4 regions of the Pseudodesulfovibrio karagichevae genome follow, and region 3 is predicted to be linked to each of the others. Evidence: predicted binding sites of a transcription regulator. Region 3 holds the regulator's gene; each other region holds the start of a gene.

Region 1 (5,891 bases), on a different contig from region 3:
CGTCACCGGCCAATTCGGCGAACTTCACTTCCTCGGCGGACTTGTTCACCGCCTTGAACCGCAACTCGCTGGCGGGCGGATAGTCGCCGGTCACGGTCTCGCCGGGCATGGCGGGAGCAAGGGGTCCGGCCGTCCCGGCGGGTGTCTGCGCGGCCGGGGCCGCGACTTGGTCGCCGGGAGCCCGGACCTCGTTGCGCACTGAATAGGGCACGGCGAAAAACGGCTTGCGGTCGGCGGTCGGGGCCTCGGGCGGCAGATCCGTCCCACCCGCCGGGGCGGGCTGGTCGGGCCGGACCGTGGAAAGATTGCGGGCCACGTCCGCAGCCGTGGGGGCCTTGGGCGCGGGCTGGGCCGGAGCGGTCACGGAAGCGGGTGCGGCGGGCTTCGGGACGGCGGGAGCCGGGGCGGGCGTCGCGGCCTGGGCGGTCCGGGCCGGAGGCGCGTCGGGAGCCCGCCAGCGCGCGCCGATGGGGTCGGAATAGACCTGGAGCACGAACTCGGGTTTGCCCTGGGAGGGCACGCGGATGTACCCGAAGGCGTCGGTGGAGGTGGTTATTTCCACCCCGTTGTCCGTGGTGGCGATGGATTTGACCAGCTTGCCGGGAAAGTCCTGCGCGTCGGGCCGGGCCTCCCGGTTCCAGATGCCCACGGGCAGCAGGACCTTCAGGGTCCTCTTGCCGGTCCGGGCCACGGATGACTGTGGCAATGTGCCGGAATCAAAAGCGAAAGTCATTCGCTCCGAGCCGCCCTGCGAGGAATAGCCCACCCGCAGAGCCAGGGCGGGATCGACCAGGATCAGGCCCAGGACAAGGGCGGCCGCCAGGGGCCAGGCTATACTTTTGACATATTTCACAGTCACGGCAAGCAGTTATGCAATTGTCGTGCTACCCGCGAAACGGGCAGCTCTTGCACTACCCCGCTGGTTACAGCAAATCTCTCTTTTTCAGCTTCTCGATGAGGGTGGTCCGCTTGATGCCGACCAGCTCGGCGGCCTTGTTCTTGACCCCCTCGGCCTGTTCCAGGGCCTCGGCCAACAGGCGGCCCTCGATGGCCTCCAGAAAATCCTTGAGCTTGAGGTCCTTGTCCCGCATGTCCTTGAGTGACGGCCAGGCGAACCCGGCCGGGCGCATGGGCACGACCTTCTCCTCCCGCCTGAGCGGCTTCTCGCCGATGTCGGTGAAAATCTTCTCCGGCAGGTCCTCGGGCTGGACCTCGCAGTCGTCGCACAGGATGGTCAGCCGCTCCATGAAATTCTCCAGCTCGCGCACGTTGCCGGGCCAGGAATAGGTCAGGAGCATCTCCCGCGCCTTTTCGGACAGGGTGAGCGGTTTGCGGGCCTTGCTGCCGCAGTGGCGGTTCAGGAAATGCTCGGCCAGGAGCAGGATGTCCATGCCGCGTTCGCGCAGGGGCGGCAGCTTCAGGGGGATGACGTTGAGGCGGTAGAAGAGGTCCTCGCGGAACCGGCCCGAGGCCACATCGCCCTCCAGGTCCCGATTGGTGGCCGCCACCACGCGCACGTCCACTTTCTTGATGGAGGTGCCGCCCACCCGCTCGATCTCCTTCTCCTGCAGGGCGCGCAGGATCTTGACCTGCAGCGACAGGTCCATATCCCCGATCTCGTCCAGGAAGATGGTCCCGCCGTCGGCCAGTTCGAACCGGCCCGGCCGCGAACGGATGGCGTGGGTGAACGCGCCCTTCTCGTGCCCGAACAGCTCGGATTCGAGCAGTTCCCTGGGGATGGCCCCGCAGTTGATGGGCACGAAGGGCATGTCGCGGCGCTCGCTGTTGTGGTGCAGCGCCCGGACCAGCAATTCCTTGCCGGTCCCCGACTCGCCCATGACCAGCACCGTGCTGTCCGTGGGCGCGACCTTGCCCAAGACCTTGAACACCTTGGCCAGTGCCGGGCTGTTCCCGATGATGCCGTCCAGGTTGAGCGACATTTCCCCTCCGAATTCGCATGGATACAAAGCCAACAGGACCCCCTGCCCCGCAGCCATATCTTTACTATATATCTTCTCTGTCAATTTGCTGACGGCATGTCAACGACTATAACTCCTTCACAGAAAGAAATTCTGGAAAATCGCCCCCCTGTCTGGAAGCTGGACAAGGGGCAGCCGGAATGCCGCCCGTCGACGACGAGCCCGGGACCGGCCCGGACGGGTCACGGCCCGACGTTCTTTTTTATTGAAAAGTTCTCTCCGACGTATCAGTTATAAGAATCGATATACCCGGCCCATGTCCGCCCGTCGGCCTCGCCCGGGAGGATCCCGGCTTCGCCCCCCGCCGGGTGGTGATCCGTGGACCTCTCCGCCCTTTCCGGTCATCTTGGTCCCATATTTGCTCTGACAGGCCATCCAAACGCAACCACGGAGGATGCGACAAAGCCATGCGAATTCATACTCTCGAACACGTTCCCTTCGAAGGGCCCGCCGCCCTTGAGGAGTGGGCGCTCGCCAACGGGCACACCCTGGCGAGGACGCCGGTGTACGCGGGCGGCCCCCTGCCCGCACCGGAAGACTTCGACTTCCTGGCCGTCCTGGGCGGCCCCATGAGCGTTCACGACGAAGCCGAGCACCCCTGGCTGACGGCGGAAAAGGCGCTCCTGCGCCGGGTGGTGGAAACCGGCAAGCCCATGCTGGGCGTCTGCCTGGGCGCGCAGCTGCTCGCCGAAATCCTCGGCGGCGCCGTCACCCGCAACCCCGAACCCGAGATCGGCTGGCTGGAGGTGGAAGCGACCGCCGAAGGGGCCGACTCCCCGTTGTTCAAGGGGATGCCGGGCGCATTCACGGCCTTCCACTGGCACGGGGAAACCTTCTCCATCCCGCCGGGGGGCGTCCGCCTGGCGAAGAGCCGGGCCTGCGCCAACCAGGCCTTCGCTTTCGGCGAGCGCATCCTCGGCGTGCAGTTCCATCTCGAAACCACCCCGCGCAGCATGGAGCTGCTGCTGGAAAACTGCGCCGACGAGATCGTGGACGCGCCGTTCGTGCAGGATGCCGAGCGGATGCGCGCCCAAACCGGCCAATGCGAAACCATGCGTCCCACGCTCAACACCCTGCTGAACAACCTCACGAAGGAGTACTAGATGCGGCATCCCAAGCGCGAAATACAGGATAAGGCCAAGGTCGAGGAACTGCTCAAGGGCTGCACCACCCTGCAACTCGCATTGTGGGACGGCGAAACCCCCTATGCGGTCACGGTGGACTTCGGCTACGCCGACGGCGCCGTCTACTTCCACAGCGCAACGGCCGGGCTCAAGATGGACTGCGTGCGCGCCAACGGCCTGGTCGCCTTCACCACGGTGGTGGAGAGCGAGCTCATCCGGGCCGAGGACGGCTGTGGCTACACCACCCACTTCACCTCGGTCAGCGGCCGGGGCCGGGCCACCGTCCTGGAGGACCCGGCGGAAAAGGCGGCCGGGCTGGACGTCATCCTGGCCCAGCACCAGGGCCCCACCGGAGGGTATCCGGAAAAAGTCCTGCGCAAGACCGCCGTGGTGCGCATCGACCTGGACGAGCTGGTGGGCAAGGTCAACCCGGCCTATCCCGGCGACCCGCAGATCTGATCCCCCTCTCCCCATCCAACCGACCGTCAGGGCCGGAGGCGTTCGTCTCCGGCCCTTTTTTCGCGCCCCGCGCCCGTACCGTCCGGTGCAAACCGCATGAAAGCGTACCGATCGGTACGATCCGCCGGAAAATCAGGGCCTCGACTTCGCACCGATCCGTACATTTCCCCGAAAAATAGTTCGCCGTACGCACGAAATCCGCCCCGTTTCCGGCCCGGAATCAATATTTGACCAATTTCAGCCCGTTTTTTCCCTCCTGGCACGCGCCGTGCTCATATGGACTCGAAACGAACCTCAAAAGGCGGCCCCGGACATCCATAGGGGCAGGAACGCCAAAGGACAGAGCATGACCAGGAAAATAGCTATCTACGGCAAGGGCGGCATCGGCAAGTCCACGACCACGCAGAACACGGCCGCGGCCATGGCCAACTTCCACGACAAGAAGATCTTCATCCACGGCTGCGACCCCAAGGCGGACTCCACCCGGCTGATCCTCGGCGGCAAGCCCCAGGAGACGCTCATGGACGTGCTGCGCGACCAGGGCGCGGAGAAGGTCACCAAGGACAAAGTCATCCGCACGGGCTACAAGGGCATCCAGTGCGTCGAATCCGGCGGCCCGGAACCGGGCGTGGGCTGCGCGGGCCGGGGCGTCATCACCGCCATCGACCTGATGGAAAGCAACGGGGCCTACACCGAGGACCTGGACTTCGTCTTCTTCGACGTGCTCGGCGACGTGGTCTGCGGCGGCTTCGCCATGCCCATCCGCGACGGCAAGGCTCAGGAGGTCTACATCGTGGCCTCGGGAGAGATGATGGCCATCTACGCTGCCAACAACATCTGCCGGGGTCTGGTCAAATACGCCAAGCAAAGCGGCGTCCGCCTGGGCGGCGTGATCTGCAACAGCCGCAACGTGGACCAGGAGCGCGAGTTCCTGGACGAATTCACCAGCGCCATCGGCACCCAGATGATCCACTTCGTGCCCCGCGACAACATCGTGCAGAAGGCCGAGTTCAACAAGAAGACCGTCTGCGAATACGATCCCACCGAGAACCAGGCCCTGGAATACAGCACCCTGGGCCAGAAGATCATCGACAACGACAACTTCGTCATCCCGACCCCGCTGACCATGGACGAGCTTGAAGCCATGGTGGTCAAGTACGGCATCGCCGACTAGCCGGACCGGGGCGGGGCGGCGCCCCATCGACCCCGGAAACACAACATCCCACCCCTGGACAAGGAGCATCACATGGCACTGAAGATGATCAAGGCAATCGTCCGGGCCGACGCCGCGGACACCGTGGCCGACGGACTGGCCGAGGCGGGGTTCGCCTCCATGACCAAGATAGGCGCCTTCGGGCGCGGCAAGCAGAAGGGCATCACCGTGGGCACCATCCACTACGACGAACTGCCCCGCACCATCCTGCTGATGGTCGTCGAGGAGACGGACGTGGACGAGGTCCTCAAGCTCATCCACTGCAAGGCCTACACCGGCAATTTCGGCGACGGCAAGGTCTTCGTCACCCCGGTGGAGAACGCGGTCACGGTGCGCACGGGCACGAACGGTCTGTGAGGTGGCGGCCATGAAGGAAATCATCGCCATCATCCGGCCCCGGAAAATGGGCGCGACCAAGGAGGCCCTGGACGGGCTCGGCTTTCCGTGCATGACCGCGGTCCAGGTCCTGGGACGCGGCAAGCAGCGCGGCATCGCGGGCGAGCTCAACGTGGACATCCGCCCCGAGGAGCTGGCCAGGGGCAAGTACAAGGCCGTGTCCTACATCCCCAAGCGCATGCTCTCGGTCGTGGTCCCGGACGGCGAGGTCAACCCGGTGGTCAACGCCATCGTGGAGATCAACCGGACCGGCCAGGTGGGCGACGGCAGGGTCTTCGTCTGCCCCATCGACGAAGCCCTGCGCGTGCGGACCAACGAGCACGGCGAAAGCGCCATCCTGTAACCGCCAGGCCCCTAACGATTCAAGGAGACAACATCCATGCCCTACCATGAGTTCCAATGCAGCAAGTGCCTACCCGAACGCAAGCAGCACGCCGTCGTCAAGGGCGAGGGCGAGGACCTGACCTCCGCCCTGCCGCTCGGCTACCTGAACACCATTCCCGGGACCATCTCCGAGCGCGGCTGCGCCTACTGCGGCGCCAAGCACGTCATCGGCACGCCCATGAAGGACGTCATCCACTTGAGCCACGGGCCCATCGGGTGCACCTACGACACCTGGCAGACCAAGCGCTACATCAGCGACAACGACAACTTCCAGATCAAGTACACCTTCGCCACGGACATGAAGGAAAAGCACATCATCTTCGGGGCCGAGAAGCA
Region 2 (5,891 bases), on a different contig from region 3:
GTCCGGTACATGGAGAAGAGCATGGTCCGGGGATCGACGTGGCCCATGTCGTAGGCCCTGGGCCAGGGGAACAGGTGGATGGGCTGCTCCGGCACGCCCATCTCCCGCCACATGCGCCTGAGCAGGTCCACGGACAGACCGGCGAGCCGCCCGTTCCGGCTGTAGTTCATGGGCCAGTACTGCTCGGTCATGTAGGTCAGGTGCGTGGCCGGATCGGCGAGGGCGTCGGCTCGGGCCGGGATGGCGGCGATCAGGACGAAGGCGGCCACGAGGAGCGGCGGTAGGAGATGGCGCATGGGCACGGACTAATCGACAACAGCGGGAAAGACAAGCGGGAAGCGGCGGGAGCGGGTTGTGAAACGACCTAATTGTTGTAGGAATTGAGCAGTGTTCGATAGGCCTGACGCGCGGTGACCGTGTCCAGGGCCCGTTGGAACCGGGCGATCAGGGCGTCGTCGACGTCCGGGCTGAAAGCGTAATACAGGGAGTCCTCGCTCAAGATCAGGGCGGTCTCGAAATCCCTTGCGGACAGCCCCATGGCGGCAATGGTGTGCCGGAAGCGGGCCTCATCCAGGGCGATGGCGTCCACGCGTCCCGACCGAAGGAGTTCGACGGCGTGCCTGGCATGGGTGGCGCAGGTCGGGACGATCCCGGTCTGCAGGACCTTGGAGGTCGAGGCGGTGTCGCGCAGGGAGGCTATCTTCAGGCCGGTCATGTCCTCGATGGACCGCAGCTTGAGGTTCCGCGAACGCAGGCAGAAGAGGGCCTGACGCCCCCTGGCGATGGGGCCGACCCATTTGAAGTGGTTTTCCCGCTCCCTGGTCCGATAGACGGAGAAGATCGCGACCTGCCGGTCCCATTGCCCGCTGTCGTAGATGCGGGGCCACGGCATGATCTCGATGGGCTGTTCCGGGACGTCCATTTCCTGCCAGATCAGCTTGAGCAGGGTCACGGCCAGGCCTGCGGGCTCGCCCTCTTGCTCATAGATGAACGGTCTGTACACCTCGGCCAGATACGTGATTCCCGCAGCGGAATCATTCGAAGCCTGCGTAAAGCCCGTCGAGGCCATGAACAGGCCGACGAACAGCGACACGGCAAGAAGCCCGGCAAACCTCATGGTCTATTTTAACCAAGGGAAACGGTAAAGGCAAGGCTGAGGCAAGGCCGGTATCCCTTCCCCGGCGCGCGTCGGCGGCCCTGCAATTGTCTGGCGACAACGGGAAAGGCGCGTGGTTGGAGACCGCTCGGGCCTGCGGAACGGGGGGGGCTTAGTTGACGTAGAAATTGAGCAGGTTGCGGTAGACCGGCCGCTTCACGATGGCGTTCAGGGCACGCTGGAATCGGGCCACCAGGGCGTCGTCGGTGTCCGGGCTGAAGGCGTAGTACAGGGAGTCCTCGCTCAGGACCAGGACGGCCTCGAAGGTGTCGGGCGGGAAGCTCAGGCCCGCGACGGTGCGCCGGAAGCGGAATTCGTCCAGGGCCACCGCGTCCACGCGGCCCGACTCGAGGAGCTGGATCGCGTGCTCGGCGCGGGAGGCGTAGATCAGGGGGAACCCGGCCCCGAGCACCTTGCTGGCTGCGGCGATGTCGCGCAGGGAGGCTATCCGGCGGCCGTCCATGTCGCGCAGGGAGCGGACCGCGAGGCGCCGGGAGCGCAGGGCGAACAGGGCCAGCCGCCCCTTGACGATGGGCCCGACCCACTTGAAGAGGCGCTCCCGCTCCTCGGTCCGGTACATGGAGAAAATCACGACGTGCGGGTCCATCTGGCCGCTTCGGTAGATGCGCGGCCAGGGCATGACCTGGATGGGCTGCTCCGGGACGCCCATCTCCTGCCAGATCAGCTTGAGCAGGGCCACCGACAGTCCTGTGGGCCGCCCGTTTTCCGTGTAGTTCAGCGGCCTGAACTCCTCGGTCAGGTAGGTCAGACCCTCGGCGGGGTCGCCCGGCTCGTGCGCCAGCCCCGGCGAGGCCAGGAGCAGACAGGCGAGCAGCGGCAAGGCGATGAGACTGGTTACCATCATGCAACAATCATAGCGGAGCGGCGAGGGCAAGGCAAGCTTGGCCCCTCTGCGGGCGGGTGTCAGCGGCTGCGCAGTGTGAGCATCAGGTCCGTGCCCACGGGCTCGCAATCGGCGATGCGGAAGTCCAGGGCCTGGGCCATGGACACGGCCTCGCGGCCGGAGTAGGCCGCCGGGGCGGTCTCGTCGCCGAGGATGCGTGGGGCCACGAAATGGACGAGTTCGTCGGCCAGTCCCTGCGCGATGAGGGCCATGGCGAATCGGCCGCCGCCTTCGCACAGGGTGTAGTGGCAGGCGCAGTCGTAGCGCAGCCGCTCGAAGCCGCAGGACAGGCTGAGGGCACCGGCCCGGCCGGGCAGGGGCCAGACCGAGGTGCCGCGCCGCCGCAGGACGTCGGCCTGGGGGCTGTGGGCCGAGGTCTTGGAGGTCATGAAGATGACCCGCTCGGGCCGGTCGCGCAGCAGGGTGAAGCGGCTCGGATCGTCGGGCAGCCGGGAGGTGACCACCACGGCCAGGGGCTGGACGAAGTCGTCGGGCAACCCCTGTTTGCGGCAGGTCAGGCTCGGGTTGTCCGCGTAAAAGGTGTTGCCGCCGACGATGACCGCGCCGACCATGGCGCGCAGGTCGTGGACCCGGGCGAAGGACTCGGGGCAGGAGACCGGTTCGGGCTTGCGCGATCCGCCCGCGATCTTGCCGTCCAGGGTGGCCGCCATCTTCAGGATGTTGTAGGGCGAGTGGGTGTTCTGCCAGAGCAGGAAGTCGTCGATGAGGTCCCGGCACGCCTGTTCGAGCACGCCCACGGTTACCTCGATGCCATGGGCGCGGAGCTTCTCCACCCCGCCCGCGGCCACCGGGTTGGGGTCGCGGACGCCGACCACCACCTCGGCCACGCCCGAGGCGATGAGGGCCTCGGTGCACGGCGGGGTCTTGCCGTGGTGGTTGCACGGCTCCAGGGTCACGTACATGGTCGCCCCGCGCGGGTCCACCCCCTTGCCGCGGGCGTCGGCCAGGCATTCGCGCTCGGCGTGGAGCCTGCCGAACTTCGTGTGCCAGCCCTCGGCCACGATCGCGCCGTCGCGGACCAGCACGGCACCCACGCACGGGTTCGGGGCCGTGGCGCCCCGGCCCAGCCTGGCCAGTTCCACGGCCCGGGCCATGAACGCTTGGCTAGCGGAAGTCGCCTTCCATGAAAACATGGTTCACTCCGGCCTCTTCGAGCATGGCTTCGGACAGCTCGTCGGGGTAGTTTTCGGCGTAATAGATGTTCTGCACGTTGCAGTTGATGAGCATCTTGGTGCACAGGATGCACGGCTTGGTGGTGCAGTAGATGTCGCACCCCTTGAGGTCCAGGTTGTTGGTGGCGGCCTGGATGATGACGTTCTGCTCGGCGTGCAGCCCCCGGCACAGCTCGTGGCGTTCGCCCGAGGGGATGCCGAGCTGGTCGCGCAGGCAGCCGACCTCCTCGCAGTGGGCGATGTTGGTGGGCACGCCGTTGTAGCCGGTGGCCAGGATGCGCTTGTCGCGCACGGCGATGGCCCCGACCGCGCGGCGGGTGCAGGTGGAGCGCTGGGCCACCAGGTGGGCGATGCGCATGAAATATTCCGGCCAGGGCAGTCTGTTGGACATGAGGTTCCTCGTTCGTTTCGAAGTGGAGGTGGTTCGGTCCACCTACCACTTCTCGGCCCGAAAGGGAACGGCCGTTCCCCTCGTCGGCGCGGGTGGCCCGCCCTGAAAAAGACCCGTCCGCAAGGGCGCGGCCGGGTGGTATGTGAACGTGTCGTGCGCCCCGGACCGGGGCGCGGCGCTAGACGCCTCAGCCGCCGCCGGTGCCGCAGCTTGAGCCTTGCAGGGCCTCGAGGTTCGGGCCGCCGCCGTCCACCTTGGCGGAGCAGGCGCTCATGAGCTTTTCGGTCTCCGTGGCCCCGCACTGGGGGCAGGCCACGGGCTTCTCGTCGTTGAACACGAGTTCCTCGAACTCGTTGCCGCACTGCGTACAGATGTATTCATAGATGGGCATGATCGTGTCTCCGGGTACCATGCAGTTCGTCGATACGCCGTAAATCGTGCCGCGCCGGGCATTTGTCAAGGGACGGCCCCTTGCACATTGCACCGAAATGTGCAAAACGTGTGCATGTAAATGCACAAAAAATGTGCGATGGTGCCGCGGGGTTTGAAAATAAATTGTGTAATTTTATATTGTTGCTGGTTTTGGCACGAGGCGTGCTTTAAGCGGACCAGAAGATCACACACTCTCTTCTTCCTGCTTGCATGAAGGCATAACCTTAGGAGGCTACAAGATGTCCAAAAAACACATCACCATTCCCGCCTTGGCTGCGGTGCTGGTTCTGGGCATGGCCGCGTTCGCCGTGGCCGGTCCCGGCCACGGTTACGCGGGCGCGTGCGGCGGCCCCGGCTACGGACCCGGCGCGGCGTACAGCCAGCTGACCCCCGAGAAACAGGCCGAGGTCAAGGCCGTGGCGGACAAGTACGAACCGCAGTTCGAAACCGTCCGCAACCAGATCTGGGCAAAACGCTCCGTGCTCCAGGCCATGGTCAACGGCGGCCAGGCCGACGAGAAGGCCATCACCAAGCTGGTCACCGACATCTCCAGCCTGCGCAACAAGATGCGTGACCTGCGAGCGGCCATGTCCGACGAGCTGGTCAAGGCCACCGGCATCACCGGCTTCGGCACCTGCGCCGGTTACGGCCGGGGTTACGACGCCGACGACGCTCCCGGCCAGGGACGCGGCATGTACGGCCAGGGCATGATGCAAGGTCACGGCATGGGCCGCGGCATGTACTAGGCCATTGAACCGGATCGATATTTCCGATAACCCGGAAAACAGGATATTGCGGGACAGGCGGCGTGGGGCCGCCTGTCCCGCAAATAATGATCATCTGCAGGCGGTGGCGGGCGTGCAGGGGATCCACGGCAACGCCCCATCTTTTTGAGGAGGTCCCTGGATGTTCCGAAAAATCACGTCCCTTACCGCGCTCCTTTCCTTTCTCGTCACGATCCTCACCAGCGTGATCCTGTACATCGTGCCCGAAGGCCGCGTGGCCTACTGGGCCGATTGGCATCTGCTGGGCATGACCAAGACCCAGTGGGGCGACGTCCACACCACCGTGGGCACCCTGTTCCTCCTCGCCCTGCTCCTGCACATCTGGCTCAACTGGAAGCCGCTGATGAGCTATATGAAGAACCGGGCGCGCGAGATGGTCGTCATGACCGGCCCCATGATCGTCAGCTTCCTCCTGGTCGTCGCGGTCTTCGCGGGCACGCTCTTCGGCGTTCCGCCCATGAGCACGGTGCTCGAGTATGGCGCGCGGATCAAGGAGCAGGCCACCGAGACCTACGGCAACCCGCCCTACGGCCATGCCGAGACCAGCCCGCTCAAGAAGTTCTGCGGCTTTCTGGGCCTGGACGTGAACATGGCCGTGGCCTCCCTGCACGAGGCAGGGTTCGATGCGTCCATCAACGAAAATTCCCTGATCAAGGACATCGCCCGGTCGCGCGGCGTGAGTCCGCAGTACGTCTACGACGTCATCCGCGCCGGGCAGGGGGGCGATCCCTTCGCCATAATGCCCGCTCAGCCGCCCGAGGGCACCGGCAAGCTGACGGTCGCCACCGTGTGCAAGACCTACGGCCTGGAACCGGAAGAGGTCCTGGCCCGGCTCAAGGCCGCGGGCATCGACGCCACCCCGGAGTCCACCTTCAAGAGCCTGGCGGGCGAGCACGACATGTCGCCCAGGGACATCTACCTGATCGTCAAGGGCAGGTAACCGAGGCCGTATGGATGTAGTTCACCCGGAAGGCAGGGAGAAGGGGCCCCTGGTCGCCCTGGTCCTGGCGCTCATCGTGCTGGGGCTGGG
Region 3 (5,891 bases):
ACTTCGAGATTTTCGGACTTCATGAGGGAGAGGGACATGGTCGTGGGGGAACCGCCGAACAGGTCGGTCAGGGCCAGGACGCCCTTGCCCTGCTCCAGGGACTGGATCGCCTTGCGCACCCCTTCCAGGGCCTCGTCCACGCCCTTCTGCACGTCGATGCCGACGGCCAGGCAGTTTTCCTGCGGTCCCATGACCATTTCCGCGGCCTTGAGCAGGCTCTCGCCGAAGGATCCGTGGGTAACCAGCACCACGCCGATCACGACATCTTTTTTGTCAGTGTTTGCAGCCATGTCTAACCGAGTTCCATGTGTCGATGTTCGATCGAAACCGTATACCCTTTTTCCTTCAGGGTTGCCAGCACCGACTCGGCCACGGAAACCGACCGGTGGCGGCCGCCGGTACAGCCCAGGGCCAGGGTGATCCTGTAGCGGCCTTCTTCGGCGTAAAGCGGCAGGAGATAGAGCAGAAATTCATGAAACCGCTTGATGAAGCCCGCCCCCGTGGGGTTGCCCAGGACATAGTCGGAGACCGCTTTGTCCAGGCCGGACATGGGGCGCAGGGACTTGTCGAAATAGGGGTTGGGCAGAAAGCGGAGGTCGAAAACCAGATCGGCCTCGGACGGAACCCCATACTTGAAGCCGAAGGTGATGATGTGCACCCGCATGCCCAAGCTCACGTCCTCAAGGGAGGACCACTTGGCCTGGATGACCCGGCGCAGGTCGTGGATGGAATAGTCCGTGGTGTCCAGGACCAGGACCGCCCCGCGCCGCACGGGCTCCAGGAGCTTTTTCTCCATCTCCAGGGCCTGCTCCAGGCCGAGGTTGCGGCACTCCAGGGGGTGCGGGCGACGGGTGGTGGCGTAGCGGCGGACCAGTTCGGCCATCTTGGCCTCGAGAAACAGGACCTGCGGGGTGATGCCGAGTTCGGCGAACCCTTCCAGGGCCTTACCCCACCCGTCCACGAACTCGAACTGGCGCAGGTCCATGCCGAGCGCCAGGCCGCGGTACTTGGTGTCGAAGGAGAGGATGAGGTCGGCCAGCTTGGGCGACATCTCGGAAGGCAGCCCGTCGATACAGAAGAACCCCAAGTCTTCGAAGACCCGGATTGCGGTACTCTTGCCGGACCCGGAGAGCCCGGTGACGATCACCACGGGAAAGGGGTTGGTCGAGGTCAACGGAGTCCGTCCATGGAGTTACACGCCCTTGAGGAGAGCCCAGAGGGCCTCGAGGTCATCGGCCGACAGGAACGCCTTGCGGAATTCCTCGTCCTTGAGAAGACGGGAAATCTGGGCCAGGACGCGCAGGTGCATGCCCGCCACCTGTTCCGGGGCGAGCACCAGGAAAAAGATGGTGCACGGGCTGTGGTCGAGCGCCTCGAACTCCACACCGTTTCGGCTGCGGCCCACGACCACGATGACCTTTTCCAGGTCCTCAAGCTTGCCGTGGGGGATGGCGATGCCGTCCCCGATGCCGGTGGAGCCGAGCCGTTCACGATCGAGAAGGACACGGACCGCATGGTCCGTGTCCATCTCTGGATATTGTTCGCCCAGGGGGGCGACGAGTTCATTCAATACGTCCGACTTGGTCTCGGACTTGAGTTCGGGAAGGATCAGCTCCTTCGCCAGGTAATCACTGAGTTTCATGCTTAGTTTCCGGGGTCGATGAGGCCGTAATCGCCGTTCTTTCTCTTGTATATCACGTTGACGCCGTCGGTCTCCGCATTGAGGAAGACCAGGAATTCATTGTCACGGGCATCGAGCTGCATGGCTGCCTCGTCCACGGACATGGGCTTGGGCTCGTATGCATCGGTGCCGACGATGGTGGGGGACGAACCGGGAGCGATGTCCTCGTAGGACAGGTAGTTCATCTGCACCATTTTATTGGGACGCGCCTGTCTGGGGCGGTTCTTCATCTTTTCACGCATCTTGCGGAGCTGGGCTTCCAGCTTGTCCAGGACCATGTCAATGGTGGAGTACATGTCTTCAGAGTCTTCGTAGGCCGAGATATGGATGCGATCCGAGTTCAGGATCACGTCCGCCTTGTGGCGGAACTTGTCGACCAGCAGGTTGACCTGGAGATCAGCCTCCGCGTCGGAAACGTATCTTGCTACCTTTTCAAAACGCTTTTCCGCATACCCCTTGAGGTGATCGGAAGGCTCGAAGTTCTTGAAAGTGAAGCTGATGTTCATACGCTGCCTCCTGGTTGAGAGTGCTTCAAGCAGAACCTAGAAGTACTGCTTACGTTTTGAAGACGAAGGAATACCCATGGCCGAGCGGTATTTGGCGACCGTACGCCGGGCGATGTTCACTTCCAGCTTTTCCTGGAGGATTTCGCCGATTCGCTCGTCGCTGAGCGGTTTCTTCGTGTCTTCGTCTGCGATCATTTGCTTGATGAGCGCCTTGACGCTCTCCGAGCCCACCTGGGAACCGTCGTTCAGATCCAGGGCCGAGTTGAAGAAGAACTTCAGCTCGAAAATGCCGTGCGGCGTTGAAACGTACTTGCTGGTTGTAATCCGGCTCACGGTGGATTCGTGCATTTCGATGTCTTCCGCCACCTCCTTGAGGATCAGGGGTTTGAGCTTTGTCACGCCCTCCTCGAAGAATGCCCGTTGGAAGCCGACAATGCTCTCAACTACTTTATACAGGGTTCGCTGCCGCTGGTACAGGCTTTTCATCAACCATGCGGCGGAACGCATCTTTTCCTGAAAATATTCCTTCTCCTTGTCGGCCGCGCCCTTCATGGAATCCATGTAGAAGGTGTTCATCTGGAGCCTCGGCATACCGTCCTCGTTGAGGATGATGACGAAGTCCTCGCCGTACTTGTAGACGAATACGTCCGGGCTGACGTAGTGCGGCTCGGTGCTGGAGAAGTTGGCGCCCGGCATGGGATCGAGGGTCTGCATCAGGTCCAGGTAGGCCTTGAGCTCGTCCATGGAGATCTTGAACTTGCGCGCCAGGGGCTTGTAGCGGTTCTTCTCCAGGTCCTCCAGGTGATCGCGCACCAGGGAAACCATGATCGGGTCGTCGTATCCGAGGACCTCCATCTGGACCAACAGGCATTCCTGCGGGGTGCGGGCGCCCACGCCCACCGGGTCCAGATGCTGGACTCGGTGCAGGACCGCCGCTATTTCCTCTTCGGTGGCCTGGACCATGGCGGCCAGCTCCTCCGGGGAGGCCTGCAGGTAGCCGTTGGAGTCGAGGTTGCCGAGAATGACGTCGCCGATGGCCAGTTCGTGCTCGGTGAAATTCGACAGGCGCATCTGCCAGTTCAGGTGCCCTTCGAGCGAGGGCTTGGAGGCCAGGCGGGCCTCGAAGGACATGCCCTCCTCGGGCATCTCCATGTCACGGGACAGGGCCTGCTTGGAGGTGGACGAGAATTCGCCGAGATAGTTCTCCCAGTCCGCGTTGCGGACCAGTTCCTCCTCGGCCTGGGACTCGGTCAGGACTTCCGTCTTGTCAGGAACCTCGGTGTCGGTCTCGGTCTCTTCAAGGAAAGGATTCTCCAACAATTCCTGCTGCACCGTCTCCAGCAGCTCAAGGCGCGACAACTGCAGCAGCTTGATGGCCTGCTGCAACTGGGGCGTCATGACCAGTTGCTGTGAGAGCTTGAGCTGTTGCCGAAGTTCCAGTCCCATGATTCGTTACTCGCTTGAAGTTATGTTTATCGGTTGCCAAATAAAGAAACTTTTTTTCGACTACCGTACATTTTTCCCGGTTCAACTATGTCATAGCGGATTAAAGGATGCAACACAATTGTGCTAACATCCTGTTTCGACTAATAATTCAGCAAGCATATTCTGGTATGAAAAAAGTGTACCAACCTTTGGGGTCAGTGTAAATCGGGAAAGAGGAAAAAAAGACGGGAGAGGCGGATTAAAGCCGGAAATCCTCGCCCAGATAAATCTGGCGGGCCCGGCTGGACTTGACGATTTCGCTCGGGGCCCCTTCCAGGATGACCGTGCCTTCGTAAACCAGGTAGGCCCGGTCGCAGATGTTCAGGGTTTCCCTGACGTTGTGGTCGGAGATGAGGATGCCGATGTCCATGGACTTGAGCACGGAGATGATTTCCTGGATGTCGATGACCGCAATGGGGTCGATGCCTGCGAAGGGCTCGTCCAGGAGGATGAATTGCGGATCGAGGATGAGCGCCCGGGCGATCTCCAGCCTGCGCCGCTCGCCGCCGGACAGGAACATGGCCGCCTGGTCCGCCAGCTTGGTGATGGTGAACATCTCCAGGAGTTCATCGGCCCTGGCCCGCTGCTGGCGCGAGGTCAGGGAGGTCTGTTCGAGGATGATCTCCAGGTTCTGGCGCACGGTCAGCTTCTTGAATATGGAGCTCTCCTGGGGCAGGTAGCTGACCCCCATGCGCGCCCGCTCGTGCAGGGGCTTGCCCGTGAGCACGCGGCCGCCCAGGGAGACCTCCCCGGTGTTGGGCTGGACAATGCCCACGAGCATGTAGAACGTGGTGGTCTTTCCTGCGCCGTTGGGGCCGAGCAGGCCGACCACCTCGCGCGCGTCGAGTTGGATGTTGATGTTGTGCACGACCTCTTTCTGGCCGTACCGCTTGGACAGGTTCGTTGCGCGCAGACCCTCGGCCATCTACTGCACCTTCAGGTTGCCGGGAGTCATGAACACGGCCTTGACGCGCTGCTTGCCGCCGATGACCTCGGACCGGTCGTCCTTGATGTGGAAGTTGATGACCTCGCCGGTCAGGGAGTTGGGGCCGTCCTGGAGCTTGGGGTTCCGTTCCATCTTGAGAATCTGCGGGCCTACCAGGTAGGTCAGCATGCCGCAGGTTCCCTCGGTGGTCCCCTTCTTGGCCCGCACGTTGCCCTCGGCCACGATGCGGTCCACGCTGTCGGCGGCGAATTTCTTGTCGGTCTTGGACGAGAGGTAGGCCGAGAGCTTGTCGGCCCAGAGGGTCAGTTCGCCGTGGGTGGCCACCACGTGGCCCACGAAGGAGATGACCTTGCCGGTCTCGTCGTAGGTCATGCGGTCGGAGGTGATCTTCACCGGCATGCGGCTCGGGTCCACGCCCACCGGGATGGGCGCGGGCGGCGTCTCGGCCACCCGGGCCTTGACCTCGCCCTCGCCGGAGTCCTTCTTGGGCGCGGGGGCGGGCTTGGCGGCGGGCTTCTCGACCGAAACCACCTTGAGATATTTGGCGTTGGCGTAGCCCACAGCCTTGGCCAGGTCATGGTCCTTCTCGCCCAGTTCGAACACGGCCAGCCAGCCGTTCTGGGGGAAATCGGTCCGGACCCGCTGTCCCTTGGCCAGGGTGACCACGTGCTCGGCGCCGGGTTCGGGCGCCTTGCGGACGTTGAGGTTGACCGTGGCCTCGCGCACCTCGCCCCAGTCCTGGGCCATGGCCCGGGCCGGAACCAGCAACAGGGCCAGCATCAGCAGAATTCCCGTATGGCGAACCGTTTTCAGCAACGTATTATTCCTTGTTTTCATGCAAAGGACTCCTTCCCAGCCCTTCGGGGGCCAGCAGCGCTTCCACGCCGCCCGCGGCCACCAGTTCTCGCGTGACCAGGTCGATCTCCAGGGCCTTGGCCTGGACGGTCATGTCCGGACGGCGCACGGTGACGCCGCCCTTGAGATACACCTTACCTATTGCGCCCACATAATCAAGGTGCTGCGCATCCAGGGCCATGTTGCCGAACCGGCCGCTGACCCCGTCGTACAACGTCAGGTTGTCGTTTTCCTGGTCCACCTCGCCCCGGTCGGCCTGGACGTAGACCTCCCGGCGGTCCGGGCCGAAGTAGGCGGTCAACTGGGGGAAATCCACGGCGATGATGCCGAGCTCCTGGTTGTACTTGGCGCTCTTCGCCAGCAGCTTCCAGGCCATGCTGCCCTGCTTGCCCTGAACCAGTTCGATGTCCTCGGCCGA
Region 4 (5,891 bases), on a different contig from region 3:
GCCTCCACCAGGCGGGTGGGGTTCTCGTGCTGGAAGACGTTGCGGCCCACGGACAGGCCCGCGCCGCCGGCTTCCAGGGAATCGTGGACCATCTGGAGGAACGCCTCGGTGCTGTCGAGTTTGGGACCGCCCGCGATGACCACCGGGACGCAGCAGGCGTCGCACACGTGGGCGAAGGTCTTTTTGTCGCCGGTGTAGTTGACCTTGACCACGTCCGCGCCCAGTTCGGTGCCCACGCGGGCGCAGTGGGCCACGATCTCGGGGTCGTACTCGTTCTTCACCTTGGGGCCGCGGGCGTAGACCATGGCCAGGAGCGGAATGCCCCAGTTGGCGGCATCGGAGGACATTTTGCCGAAATCGTTGAGCATGGAGGCCTCGGTCTCGTCGCCGAGGTTGCAGTGGATGGACACGGCGTCCGCGCCCAGCCGGATGGCGTCCTCCACCGAGGCGACCAGGGACTTGGCGTTGGGGAAGGGAGACAGGGAAGTGGAGGCGGACAGGTGGACGATCAGGCCGATGTCCTTGCCCTGGGCGCGGTGCCCGCAGCGGACCAACCCCTTGTGCTCGATGACCGCGTTGGCCCCGCCGTCCACGACGCGGCCCACGGCCTCGCGCATGTCGACCAGTCCGTCGATGGGACCGACGGTCACGCCGTGGTCCATGGGGACCACGATGGTCCGGCCCGTGTTGCGGTTGAAGATGCGCTCCAACCTGATGGCTTTACCGATGTGCATGTTCTCTCTCCTTTGAAGTTGTTTCCCTCAAGGAGCCGGCGGGGGGCCGGCGGCCGGTAAAAAAACAAGGGCCGCCGGCTGTTGCCTGCGGCCCTTGAGAAGTTCTTGCTTACGTGTGTTCCACCATTCGGTTACACGGCACCCCTTCCAAGCCCGCAGGCGTGGCTAAACCAATACCAAAAATAAAAGTTGGAAAAGTATGCGTTGGAAACGAAGGTTGTGTTCATGGGAAATAGAGCTACACCCTCAAGATCGATCTGTCAATAAAAAGATTTGTCACGATTTCGAGGAGATAGCGTATATTGCATTATAATCTTGTGACCGGCGGTCACTTTTTGTGGTTTTTGACAATTTTTTACATATTGACAATTTTGGGGTAATTTTCACCCTGCAAAAATGTACTTTATCACAAAAATGAAAAAATATGGTCACTGTGTGGCGGGCAAAAAGCCTGATTTTACGCCAATAGCAATAAAAACCGTAATTGGCACGACTCTTGATAAGAGAGGGGCAGGTTAGAAACGCATTCCATTCAAAGAGGAGTATTGCAATGTTTTCGAGAAAGTCCCCGACCCATGTTTCCAGGAGGCTCGCCATAGGCGCGGCCGCTTTGGTAGCAGTCCTGGCTCCCACCTTTGCCTATGCGCAGGATGTGGAGTACCTGACCCAGTCCAACGCCAACATTCTGTGGACGTTGATCGCCGCCGCGCTGGTCATGATCATGCAGGCCGGCTTCGCCTGCGTCGAGTGCGGCTTCACCCGCGCCAAAAACGCGGGCAACATCATGATGAAGAACTTCCTGGATTACGCAGCAGGTTCCATCATCTTCTTCCTGTTCGGCTACGCCCTCATGTTCGGCGCGGACGCCGGCGGGTTCATCGGCACCTCCGGGTACGCCCTCGGCGGCATCACCGAGGCCGACCTGCCCTGGACCTACACCTTCTGGTTCTTCCAGTCCGTGTTCGCCGCCACCGCCGCCACCATCGTTTCCGGCGGCATGGCCGAGCGCACCAAGTTCGGCACCTACGTCCTTATTTCCATGGTCATCTCCGGCCTGATCTACCCCATCTCCGGCCACTGGATATGGGGCGGCGGCTGGCTGGGCGAGCTCGGCTTCTGCGACTTCGCCGGTTCCACCGTCGTTCACTCCGTGGGCGGCTGGATCGCCCTGGCCGGCGCCCTGGTGCTCGGCCCGCGCATCGGCAAGTACACCGAGGACGGCAAGGCCCGCGCCATTCCCGGTCACAACATTCCCCTGGCCGGTCTGGGCGTCTTCATCCTCTGGTTCGGCTGGTTCGGTTTCAACCCCGGCTCCACCGTCGAGGCCAACGACGCCATCGGCCTGATCGCCATGAACACCACCCTGGCCGCCTGTGCCGGTACCCTCGGCGCCATGGTCTTCGCCTGGTTGCGCTTCGGCAAGCCCGACATCTCCATGTCCATGAACGGCGCCCTGGCCGGTCTGGTCGGCATCACCGCCCCCTGCGCCACCGTCACCCCCGGCCCCTCCATCATCATCGGCCTGGTCGCGGGCGTGCTGGTCGTCCTGTCCATCGAATTCATCGACAAGGTCCTGAAGATCGACGACCCGGTCGGCGCGTCTTCCGTCCACGGCGTCTGCGGCGCCTGGGGCACCATCGCCTGCGGCCTGTTCAACGTGGAAGGCGGCCTGTTCTACGGCGGCGGCGTCCACCTCCTGGGCGTGCAGCTGCTCGGCGTGGGCGCGGTCTTCGTCTGGGCCTTCGGCGGCGGCTTCATCCTCATGAACATCCTCAAGGGTGTCTTCGGCCTCCGCGCTTCCAAGGAAGAAGAACTCAAGGGTCTGGACATCGGCGAGCACGGCTCCGAGGCCTACAACGGCTTCCAGCTCTTCAGCAACGAGTAGTCCGGGAACTTAACCAGAGATCATTCCAAGGAGATAAAAGAAATGAAGCTTATCGTTGCATACATCAGGCCTGAAAAGTTGAATGACGTGAAGCAGGCTCTTTACGCCAAGGAAATCTACTCCCTGTCCGTGACCAACATTCTGGGCTCGGGACGCCAGAAGGGATTCACCGAAACCTACCGCGGCGTGCAGATCGAAGTGAACCTGCTCAAGAAAGTCCGCCTCGAGATCGGCGTGAACGACGATTTCGAGCAGAAGGCCATCGACGCCATCCTGTCTTCCGGACAGACCGGAACCGAGGGCGACGGCGTGATCTTCGTGACCGAACTGACCAAGGCCCTGCGCATCAGGACCGGTGAGGACGGCATCCTCTAGACGGATTGCGACAGCATATAAGCGCCGGGGCGGCGTGACCACAGCCGCCCCGGCCTTTTGGGCCGATGACAGGCACTGGGGTGGATAAACGTAACGGCCGACAGGCAAGGTATTTCAGTGTTGACCGCAGTGCCAGACATACAAGGGATCATTGAAAATCGTTCGCTGATCACGCACTTCCAGCCCCAGGTATCGCTCAAGCGGAAAGCGGTCGTCGGACTGGAGGCGCTGAGCAGAGGGTTCGACCCCCAAAGCGGAGAAATCATACCTCCAACCCTGCTGTTCGAGCAGGCCCGGGACAAGGCATCCCGGCTCGCCCTGGACCGGGCCTGCCGAACCAACGCGGCGGAATCCTTTGCCGCGTTGCACAGAAAAGACAAAAGCCTGATGCTCTCCATGAACATCGACGCCTCCTGCATCAACGAGGGGACGCGCGGCTCCTGCCACGTTCTCAACCTGGTCACCCGCTGCGGCATCAGCCCGAGCAACGTGATCATCGAGATCATCGAATCCCGGTGCGAGGACATGGACGCCCTCATGTCCTTCGTCAAGTTCTACCGGGAGAACGACTTCCTCATCGCGCTCGACGACGTGGGCGCGGGCTTCTCCAACCTCGACCGCATCCCACTGCTCAAGCCCGACGTCATCAAGCTGGACCGCACGTTGATCAGCGGCGTGGACCAGCAGTTCCACAAGCTCGAGGTGGTCCGCAGCTTCGTCCAGATGTCCAACCGGCTGGGCTGCCTGGTCCTGGCCGAGGGCGTGGAGACCGCCGAGGAGGCCATGTGCCTGCTCTCCAACGGGGTGGACGTGTTCCAGGGGTTCTATTTCGCCCGGCCCGCGCCGGGGCTGGACGCGGTGCCCGGCATGGCCTCCAAGGTGGACGCCCTGGCCGAGCGGCACCGCGAGAACCGCACCCAGCAGATCGCGGACGACAAGCGGCTGTATTCCAGCTACGACCTGACCGTGCTGACCATGTGCCAGGAGCTGGCCGAAACCCTGGTCAAGGACATGGGCCAGGCCCTGGCCAAATTCATCGATACCTACGACAGCGTAGAGTGCCTCTACGTCCTGGACATGCGCGGCAACCAGATTTCCGACACCGTGTGCGACCCGGACCGGCTCAAGACCTGCAAGCGGTTCCTCTACGAGCCCGCCGAGGTGGGCGCGGACCACTCGCTCAAGGAATACTTCCTGCCCATCCAGGCGGGGCTGGAGAAGTTCACCACCCGGCCGTATATCTCCCTCGCCTCGGGCAACCTGTGCATCACCATCTCCCACGTTTTTTACCACAAGAGCAGCGGCCGTCACCGCATCCTGTGCGTTGACATGTCACGGGCCGAAGAGGGAGGCCCCCGATAGGGTTAGGCCGCGTACGCTCGAAAGAGAACCGCCCGGTCCGGCATGAAGCCGAACCGGGCGGTTTGACGTTGAGAGGGGGCGTGGAGCTAGATCTTGCAGGCGGTGCGCAGATCGTCCACGGCGTCGGTGGCTTCCCAGGTGAACTCGGGCAGCTCGCGGCCGAAGTGGCCGTAGTTGGTGGTCTTCTGGAAGATGGGCCGACGCAGCTTGAGGCGCTCCTGGATGAAGTAGGGGCGCATGTCGAAGACCTCGGTGACGGCCTTGGTCAGCTGCTCGTCGGACACCTGGCCGGTGCCGCGCGAGCTGACGACCACGGACACGGGCTGGGCCACGCCGATGGCGTAGGCGATCTGCACTTCGCAGATGTCGGCCAGGCCGGCGGCGACCACGTTCTTGGCCACGTAGCGGGCCATGTACGCGCCGGAGCGGTCCACCTTGGACGGGTCCTTGCCCGAGAAGGCGCCGCCGCCGTGCGCGCCCGCGCCGCCGTAGGTGTCGTTGATGATCTTGCGTCCGGTCAGGCCGCAGTCGCCCACGGGGCCGCCGATGACGAACCGGCCGGTGGGGTTGATGTAGGTCTTCAGTTTGTCGTCGATCAGTTCCTCGGGCAGGGTGTGCATGATGACTTCCTTGAGGATCGCCTCCTTCAGGTCGGAGTAGGCAATGTTTTCGTCATGCTGGGAGGAGACGACCACGTTGTCTATGCGCACGGGCTTGCCGTTGTCGAACTGCACGCAGACCTGGGTCTTGCCGTCCGGGCGCAGGAAATCGAGGATGCCTTCCTTACGCACGTAGGTCAGGCGGCGGGACAGCTTGTGAGCGTAGTAGATGGGGGTGGGCATCAGCGTCGGGGTCTCGTTGGTGGCGTAGCCGAACATCATGCCCTGGTCGCCCGCGCCCTGGTCCTCGGGCTTCACCCGGTCCACGCCCTGGGCGATGTCCGGGGACTGCTTGTCGATGGACGAAATGACCGCGCAGGTCTGCCAGTCGAAGCCCATGGTGTCGGAGCTGTTGTAGCCGATGTCCTTGATGGTGTTCCGGACGATGTCCGGGAAGTCGGCGAAAGCGGTGGTGGAAATCTCACCGGCGATGAAGGCCATGCCGGTGGTCACCAGCGTCTCGCAGGCCACGCGGGCGTTCGCGTCCTGGCCGATGATGGCGTCAAGGATGGCGTCGGAAATCTGGTCGGCCACCTTGTCGGGGTGGCCTTCGGTCACGGACTCGGAAGTGAAAAGGTATTTGCCTTCAATCTGCATCGGACCCTCCTTCAGGGATGCTGCTTAATGTCGCCTAGAAATCCGGGTTGATGAGTTCGCACTCGAGGATTTCGTCGACGGTATTGTTCTTGCCTGCGATGACGACCCTGGGTTTGCGGGTCTTCGCTTCATTTTCGTCCAGCCACATGAATGCGGCGATGATCACGCGCTGTCCGACGCCGCCCTTGTGCGCGGCGGCCCCGTTCAGGCAGATCTCGCCCGGTTGGCCGGGGATGGCGTAGGTGGTCAGCCGCTCCCCGTTGTCCAGGTTGTACACGT

Evidence for each region. The regulator sigma-54, encoded in region 3, starts transcription at its own class of promoters, with help from an activator protein. The targets are predictions, from matches to a motif close to CTGGCACGGNNNNTGCTT.
Region 1: a site for sigma-54 is predicted at 3,819-3,836, ahead of nifH (nitrogenase iron protein). Genes of this name have one in related genera too.
Region 2: a site for sigma-54 is predicted at 4,227-4,244, ahead of AB6M95_RS18560 (Spy/CpxP family protein refolding chaperone). Genes of this name have one in related genera too.
Region 4: a site for sigma-54 is predicted at 1,219-1,236, ahead of AB6M95_RS16835 (ammonium transporter). Genes of this name have one in related genera too.

The regions. Positions count from the first base shown of each region.
Region 1 is NZ_JBGLYH010000002.1:41,495-47,385, forward strand. Features, by position in the region: gene AB6M95_RS00985 (tetratricopeptide repeat protein) at 1-859, opposite strand, end outside; gene AB6M95_RS00990 (sigma-54 interaction domain-containing protein) at 924-1,940, opposite strand; gene AB6M95_RS00995 (type 1 glutamine amidotransferase) at 2,387-3,082, shown strand; gene AB6M95_RS01000 (pyridoxamine 5'-phosphate oxidase family protein) at 3,083-3,562, shown strand; gene nifH (nitrogenase iron protein) at 3,909-4,736, shown strand; gene AB6M95_RS01010 (P-II family nitrogen regulator) at 4,809-5,132, shown strand; gene AB6M95_RS01015 (P-II family nitrogen regulator) at 5,143-5,514, shown strand; gene anfD (nitrogenase iron-iron protein, alpha chain) at 5,551-5,891, shown strand, end outside.
Region 2 is NZ_JBGLYH010000093.1:3,341-9,231, reverse strand. Features, by position in the region: gene AB6M95_RS18590 (substrate-binding periplasmic protein) at 1-296, opposite strand, end outside; gene AB6M95_RS18585 (substrate-binding periplasmic protein) at 365-1,093, opposite strand; gene AB6M95_RS18580 (substrate-binding periplasmic protein) at 1,269-2,021, opposite strand; gene ribD (bifunctional diaminohydroxyphosphoribosylaminopyrimidine deaminase/5-amino-6-(5-phosphoribosylamino)uracil reductase RibD) at 2,081-3,214, opposite strand; gene AB6M95_RS18570 (deoxycytidylate deaminase) at 3,186-3,644, opposite strand; gene AB6M95_RS18565 (FmdB family zinc ribbon protein) at 3,832-4,035, opposite strand; gene AB6M95_RS18560 (Spy/CpxP family protein refolding chaperone) at 4,316-4,822, shown strand; gene AB6M95_RS18555 (DUF4405 domain-containing protein) at 4,983-5,801, shown strand; gene AB6M95_RS18550 (two-component system sensor histidine kinase NtrB) at 5,812-5,891, shown strand, end outside.
Region 3 is NZ_JBGLYH010000004.1:26,394-32,284, reverse strand. Features, by position in the region: gene AB6M95_RS02565 (PTS sugar transporter subunit IIA) at 1-290, opposite strand, end outside; gene rapZ (RNase adapter RapZ) at 293-1,174, opposite strand; gene AB6M95_RS02555 (PTS sugar transporter subunit IIA) at 1,193-1,642, opposite strand; gene hpf (ribosome hibernation-promoting factor, HPF/YfiA family) at 1,645-2,187, opposite strand; gene rpoN (RNA polymerase factor sigma-54) at 2,224-3,633, opposite strand; gene lptB (LPS export ABC transporter ATP-binding protein) at 3,872-4,597, opposite strand; gene AB6M95_RS02535 (LptA/OstA family protein) at 4,598-5,455, opposite strand; gene lptC (LPS export ABC transporter periplasmic protein LptC) at 5,439-5,891, opposite strand, start outside.
Region 4 is NZ_JBGLYH010000068.1:1,131-7,021, forward strand. Features, by position in the region: gene AB6M95_RS16830 (2-amino-3,7-dideoxy-D-threo-hept-6-ulosonate synthase) at 1-734, opposite strand, end outside; gene AB6M95_RS16835 (ammonium transporter) at 1,285-2,619, shown strand; gene AB6M95_RS16840 (P-II family nitrogen regulator) at 2,662-2,994, shown strand; gene AB6M95_RS16845 (EAL domain-containing protein) at 3,124-4,356, shown strand; gene metK (methionine adenosyltransferase) at 4,443-5,612, opposite strand; gene panD (aspartate 1-decarboxylase) at 5,647-5,891, opposite strand, start outside.